Regions from separate parts of the Arthrobacter sp. Y3221048 genome, predicted to be linked through region 1. Evidence: predicted binding sites of a transcription regulator. Region 1 holds the regulator's gene; the other holds the start of a gene.

Region 1 (3,401 bases):
CACCACGGCATCGACGCCCAGTTCGGTGGCTGCCTCGATGGCAAGTTCGTCGCGGTTCCCCTTGGCCAGGGCCTGCACCAGCACCAACTCCGGGTCGGGGCTGGGCTCGTGCAGGACCTGCAGTGCCCGGACGGTGAGCTGTCCGGAGGTGCCGGCGACGGCCTCGCCGACCAGCCGGCGGCCCCGCCCGTCGGCCAGATCGACGGCTTCGCCGGGCTCGATACGCTTGACAGTGACGGCGTGCCGCGCCTCGTCGCCGCCCAGGGTGAAGCTGTCGCCCGGGCCGACTGCGTCGAGCTCGCCGGGAGCGGTGAAGAACAGGTGGCTGGTCACGCCTAAAGGTTACCGAGCCGGTCCCGCAGGCGGGCGAAGACGCCCGTGCCGGAGGACGCCAGCTTGCCCTCGGTGTATTCCTCGCCGCGGGCCCGGGCCAGCCGGCGCAGCAGGTCCTCCTGCTCCGCATCCAGCTTGCTGGGGGTCTCCACATGCACGTGCACCTGCAGGTCGCCGCGACCGTAGCCGCGCAGGTGGGTCACGCCCAGGCCGCGCAGGGTGAGGGTCTCGCCCGCCTGCGTGCCGGGCTTGATGCTGATTTCCTGTTCACCGTCGAAGGTGTCCAGGGTCAGGTCGGTGCCCAGCGCGGCAGCGGTCATCGGCACCGAGAGAGTGACGTGCAGGTCGTCGCCCTCGCGGAGGAAATTCTTGTCCGGATTCACCCGGATTTCCACGTACAGGTCACCCTGCGGGCCGCCCGCCGGGCCGGCTTCGCCCTGGCCCGCCAGCTGGATCCGCGTTCCGGTCCCGACACCCGCCGGGAGCTTGATGGTCAGCGAACGGCGGCTGCGGACGCGGCCCTCGCCGTTGCACTCGTTGCAGGGGTCGGGAATGATCGTGCCGAAGCCCTGGCAGCTGCCGCACGCGGCAGTGGTCATGACCTGGCCCAGGATGGACCGCACCGCACGTTGGACCTGGCCGGAGCCGCCGCAGATGTCGCACGTGCGCGGGCTGGTACCGGGGCGGCAGCAGCTGCCGTCGCAGGTGGGGCAGACGACGGCGGTGTCCACCTCGATCTTCTTGTTGACCCCGAAGACCGCGTCCTTGAGGTCGATCCGCACGTTGATCAGGGCGTCCTGGCCCCGGCGGGTCCGGGAGGCCGGGCCGGCGCCGCCTGCTCCGGCGCCGCCGAAGAAGCTTTCGAAGATGTCCTGGAAGGCGAAGCCGGACCCGGAGAAGCCGCCGCCGAAGCCGTTGTCGGTGCCGTTCTCGTTGCCGGTGGTGTCGTAGATGCGCCGCTTCTGCGGGTCCGACAGCACCTCGTAGGCGTGGCTGACCTGCTTGAACTGTTCGGCTGCCTCCGGGCCGGGGTTCACGTCCGGGTGCAGTTTGCGGGCCAGTTTGCGGTAGGCCTTCTTGATTTCCTCGGTCGAGGCGTCTTGGCTGACACCGAGGGCGTCGTAGTGGTTACTCACCTTAGTAGTACTTCACTTCCTGGGGATCGGTTCACCGGCGACGACGGCCGGTGCGGACACTGCGCGGCGTGTGGCTAGCCGGCGAGGATCCGTGACAAATAACGTGCGACGGCGCGCACTGCGGCCATGGTGGTGGGATAGTCCATCCGGGTGGGGCCGAGGATGCCGACCTTCGCCGTCGCGCCCGGGCCGTACCCGGTGGCCACCACGGAGGTTTCGGCCAGCGAACCGTAGGGGTTTTCACTGCCGATGCTCACCGACATGCCTCGGGCGTCCTGGTGCAGCTCGGAGAGCAACTGCAGCAGCACCACCTGTTCTTCGAGGGCCTCGAGGATGGGGCCGATGCTCAGCTGGAAGTCGACGGTGGAACGGGCCAGGTTGGCCGTGCCGGCCATCAGGATCCGCTCCTCGTTCGTGGCCGCGGCAAGCTGTGCAAGCTGCGACGCCAAGGCCTCGGCCGTGCCCGCGGGCGCGGCCTCCGCCGGCACCGGGAAGGTCTTCAGCAGGCCCGGCACTGCCGCCAGCGGTTTGCCGGACAGCGCGGACAGGAACGCGGCGCGCAGCGTGGCCAGCGCATCCTCGGTGACGTCCGCGGGAAGCGCCGCGACATGCTGTTCCACTTTGCCGTTGTCCGCGATCAGCACCGCCAGGACCCTGCGCGGACCCAGCAAGATGAACTCGATGTGCCGCACCCTGGCGGCACCCAGCTGCGGATACTGGATCACGGCCACCTGATTGGTCAGCTGGGACAGCAAACGCACGGTGCGTTCCATGACATCGTCGAGGTCGTCGGCGCCGTCCAGCAGTTTCTGGATGGCGCGGCGCTCGGGAGCAGAGAGCGGCTTGACGTCCGAAATCCGGTCCACGAACAGGCGGTAGCCCTTGTCCGTGGGAATCCGGCCGGCACTGGTGTGCGGGGCAACGATCAACCCGTCTTCTTCCAGCGCCGCCATGTCGTTGCGGATGGTGGCTGACGACACGCCCAGGCTGTGCCGGTCGACCAGTGCCTTGGAGCCCACCGGCTCGCGCGAGTGCACATAGTCTTCGACAATGGCGCGGAGCACTTCCAGCCTCCGGACCTCGCTCACTGCACTCCTCCTGTCTCCAACTCGTCTGCGGACAGACTGTTAGCACTCAACACGTCCAAGTGCTAAGTCTAATACGTCGCCGCCGTTGTTAGCATTGTCGGGCGGCCGTGCCGTGAGGACGACAACCAGCAGAGGACTTAAAGCTTATGAGCAGCTACGGCTGGGGCCCCCAGGATCTCACCGCCCCCAAGGCCCGGGCACTGCGCGAAATCGGCGCCGAACCGGGCCTGGTGCTGGAGGACGCACAGAGCGGCTGGGTCGGCGCCGTCGTCCGGGTGGAAAAGTCCGGCGGCGTGCATCTGGTTTCGCTGGAAGACCGCCGGGGCAAAGTCCGCTCGTTCCCGCTGGGCTTCGGCTTCCTGTTCGAGGGCGAGCCGGTGAAGGTGGTGCCGGCGGCGCCCGCCGCGAAGGCTCCCGTCCGGCAACGGACGGCATCCGGTTCGGTCAAGGTCGAGGGACAGCGGGCCAGGGTGGCGCGGGCCAGCCGGATCTGGGTCGAAGGCAAGCATGACGCGGAGCTCGTGGAGAAGGTCTGGGGAGACGACCTCCGGGTGGAGGGCATCGTGGTCGAGCCCCTGCACGGCGTCGACGATCTGGCGGCGGCAGTGGCGGACTTCTCCCCCGGGCCGCAGCGCAGGCTCGGCATCCTGGTGGACCACCTGGTCCCCAATTCCAAGGAGTGGCGGATTGCCGAGGCCGCCATGGCCGTGCCCGCAGCCTCGGGCAACGTACTGATTGTGGGCCACCCCTATGTCGATGTCTGGCAGGCGATCAAACCCTCCGTGATCGGACGGACCCAGTGGCCGGTGGTGCCGCGCGGCACCGATTGGAAGACCGGCATCCT
Region 2 (3,401 bases), on a different contig from region 1:
CAAGGGCGTGGTCTGGCAGCAGAACACCAACCTGTTCTATCTGGGCGCGCAGGACCAGTACTACACGTTCAACATGTTCGACGGGCAGGCCTGGTTCGCCCGCGACGTGATGCTCGGCCGGATTGAACTGCCCTCGCTGCAGGAACGCGCCGCGGACATCCAGGCTTGGCTGGACCGCCAGGACGCCCTTGCCGACCATGACGCCGAGGCTGATTTCCAGACGGATTACCTGCGCGACCTGATTGCGCTGACGGACTACCCGGAGTTCGATCTGGATGCCGTGGCCGCCCTGCTCAAGCAGTGGATGAAGGACAAAGAAGAGAACATCCTCGGCTACCGGGACACGATCCACCGTTCCGTCATGACCGGCACCATGGCCGCCCGGCACCACACCCGCTGGATCAACGCCATGGACGACAGCATGGCACGCTACCTTAGCGGCCCCTCCGAGGACATGGACACCGGAGCGCTGGCAGCCCTGACCGGGGACACCAAGCAAGCTGCCGGCAGGTAAGACCAGCCAAGAATCACGTACGACGGCGGGTGGCCTGGGAGCGTTTCCTCCTCGCCACCCGCCGTCGTCACCCTTCAGCGTTCCTAGTCCCGACGGAGGCTCTCTTCCCGACCTGCCGCCAAAGAGTCAGGTCCCAGTCCCGCCAGTCCCGTAGATGAACTCTTCGGCGTGGGCCACGGCCTTCTTGAACGAGTCGTTGCGCAAAGCCGCCTGTTCCGGGCCGCCGTTGACGCTCTCCGTGTAGTTTGTGAAGCCCGGTCGCAGCGCCCAGATGCCGCCGCCCGGCGGCAGGTAGAACACGGCGAAAGACCGGTGTTCGCCGTCGTCGTCCTCCCACACCGGAACGACGGCGACGGCGGCGCCGGTATCGACGTTGATCCACTGCGCACGCGGCCGCGGCTGGCCTTCTTCGAAAACGCTCGGGTCCAAGAACGGCGCGGTCCCCGGCCCCCAGCGCTCCTCGAACCGTTCATGGAAAACGGGAAACAGGTGATGGTCGTACCGGCGCCAGCTGGAAACAGGCATTGATCCTCGCTTCATCGAAAGGGAAATAGCAGCCACTCAGGCCACACGGTATCCTCGGGCTCCGGTCGTGGGAAGCCGAGGTAGACCGGATCCGCCACCGGCATGGCCGGGCGCACTCCGGGCGCAGGGCGCGGGCGCGTCTTGGGCGCCGCGGGCCGTCCCGGCGAAGCCGTCTGCCCGCCGCCGGGCGAAGCGGCCGCCGTCTGGCCGCGCCTGCTGCCCACCCGGCGTCCGCGGTCGTAATCTGCCCGGCGGCCCACGTCTCCCAGGACGGAGTAGGCCTGCAGGATGGCACCCATCGCCAGGCCGTCGGCACGCGACCGCGGCGCATCGCCGTCGTGGTTCAGATCCGGGTGATGCGTTCGCAGCAAGGACCGATAGGCGCGCCTGATGTCAGCATCGCTGGCATCGGGCGACACGCCCAGGATGGCATAGAAGTCGGCGTCACCCATGCTGGCCTCCCTCCTGCTGCCGGAAGCTTACGCCGCTCATGGCCAGCCGGTGGTTCCGCCCGCGCCCGGGCGTAACCACCGGCTGCGATCCCACAGGTCAGGCGTCGATCATCTGCTTGGTGTCTCCGCCTTTGATCTCGATCTTGCGCGGCTTGGCCTGCTCGCGGATGGGGATCCGGAGGGCCAGCACGCCGGCCTCGTAGTTCGCCGTGACCTTGTCCGTATCCAGCGTGTCGCCCAGGATCAGCTGGCGGCTAAACGTGCCACTGGGCCGTTCGGCGGCAACGACTTCCTTGCCGTCCTCGATCTTGGACTTGCGCTCCGCAGCAACCGTGAGGACATTGCGTTCCACGTCCAGGTCGATGGTGGACGGATCGACGCCGGGCAGGTCGAGTTCGACGACGAACTCCTCGCCTTCGCGCCACGCATCCATCGGCATCGCCACCGGGCGCGCCTGGTTTCCGAAGACCTGCTGGGTCAGGCGGTCCAGCTCACGGAAGGGATCAGTTCTCATCAACATGGCAGCCTCCTTCAGTTCTTCTCCTTGACGCTCACCTAATCTGTGTCCGAGCGCATAGATATTATGACTCTGCGCTACTATGTTTGCAAGTCGGTTTTTGGAGGAATTTTGGCAAGCGAGAAGAAGCGGCCGCGGACGGACAAGGGTGTCTACGGCATCTCCGTGGTCTCCGACATCGTGGGCGTCGGCGAGCAGACCCTGCGCTTGTACGAACGCCGCGGCCTGCTGGAACCGGAGCGCACGGCGGGCGGCACGCGGCGGTACAGCCAGGACGACGTCGACCGCCTCCGCCGCATCGGCGAGCTGGTGGACGACGGCGTGAACCTGGCCGGCGTCGGTAAGGTCCTGGAGCTTGAAGAGGACAACGCTTTGCTGCACAGGCAGCTCAAGGCTGCCAAGGAACGTGCGGCCGGACATGAGCAGCACGAAGAACCGAAGGAAACCACGCGGCCGGCCTGAACGCCCTCCCTCCCCCGGGCACCCGGAGTATGGTCGACACCGGGGCCCTACTCCGGAGCCGAACAAAGGACCACGCTCATGGGACTGCGAAGCGCGCTGTTCGCCGCGCAATATGATGCTGCCATTCGCCGCGAACCGGGGGTGCTCGCGTCGCACCGCACGGCCTTGCTGTCCGGGTTGAGCGGAATTGTGTACGACGTCGGTGCCGGCACCGGCGCGAATCTGCCCTACTTCCCGTCGGGGTGCTCCGTCACGTTGGTCGAGCCGGACCCGAACATGCGGAAGCGACTGGAGTCCAGGGTGGGGACCCACTCCGCAACGGTGCGCGTCGTGGATGCGGTAGCCGAGGACTTGCCGGCCGAGGACGCCAGCGTGGACGCCGTGGTGTTCACACTGGTGCTGTGCAGCGTCCCCGACCAGGCGGCCGCGCTGGCCGAGACCAAGCGCGTGCTCAAGCCCGACGGCAAGCTTCTCTTCCTGGAGCACGTCCGCGGCCCTGGCGCGCACGGCAAAGTGCAGGACCTGCTGCGGCCCGTGTGGTCGTTCGCGGCACAGGGCTGCGAGCCCAACCGGAACACGGCCGCGGCGATAGCCGCCGCCGGCTTCAGCGTGGCGATGCAAGATGAGTTCGCCGTAGGCCCGGCATGGCTGCCAATAAATCCCATGGTGGCAGGCACGGCAACGCCCGGAGCCAACCGCTAGGTTGTCACCGGGCGCTGCGCGGCGCGGCCGCTTTTAGGCGGAAGCGTTGGTTACCCAAATCCCCCGAGCTTGTCCTTCATGCCGCCCAGCTTCTCGCCCAATCCTCCGGGGAGCTTGCCGAGCAGCGCGTCGACGTCGATGCCCAGCTTGGACAACAGCCCTGAGTCGCGCTCGGTGTCCACCTTCTGCGGCAGTTCCGCATCTGCCGCAACTGCCTGGTCCTCTTTTC

Evidence for each region. The regulator HrcA, encoded in region 1, represses chaperone genes, less so after heat shock. The targets are predictions, from matches to a motif close to TTNGCACTCGNNNNNNNCGAGTGCNAA.
Region 2: the regulator HrcA is predicted to act here: its motif matches at 2,036-2,062, upstream of AC5RVS_RS11520 (Hsp20/alpha crystallin family protein).

What each region holds. Positions count from the first base shown of each region.
Region 1 covers NZ_JBNHHX010000006.1:123,343-126,743, reverse strand. Annotated here, with positions in the region: gene AC5RVS_RS16455 (16S rRNA (uracil(1498)-N(3))-methyltransferase) at 1-333, opposite strand, end outside; gene dnaJ (molecular chaperone DnaJ) at 336-1,469, opposite strand; gene hrcA (heat-inducible transcriptional repressor HrcA) at 1,544-2,557, opposite strand; gene AC5RVS_RS16440 (DUF3097 family protein) at 2,704-3,401, shown strand, end outside.
Region 2 covers NZ_JBNHHX010000003.1:581,070-584,470, forward strand. Annotated here, with positions in the region: gene AC5RVS_RS11505 (trimethylamine monooxygenase) at 1-514, shown strand, start outside; gene AC5RVS_RS11510 (hypothetical protein) at 641-1,039, opposite strand; gene AC5RVS_RS11515 (J domain-containing protein) at 1,051-1,491, opposite strand; gene AC5RVS_RS11520 (Hsp20/alpha crystallin family protein) at 1,589-2,011, opposite strand; gene AC5RVS_RS11525 (MerR family transcriptional regulator) at 2,120-2,470, shown strand; gene AC5RVS_RS11530 (class I SAM-dependent methyltransferase) at 2,549-3,172, shown strand; gene AC5RVS_RS11535 (hypothetical protein) at 3,223-3,401, opposite strand, start outside.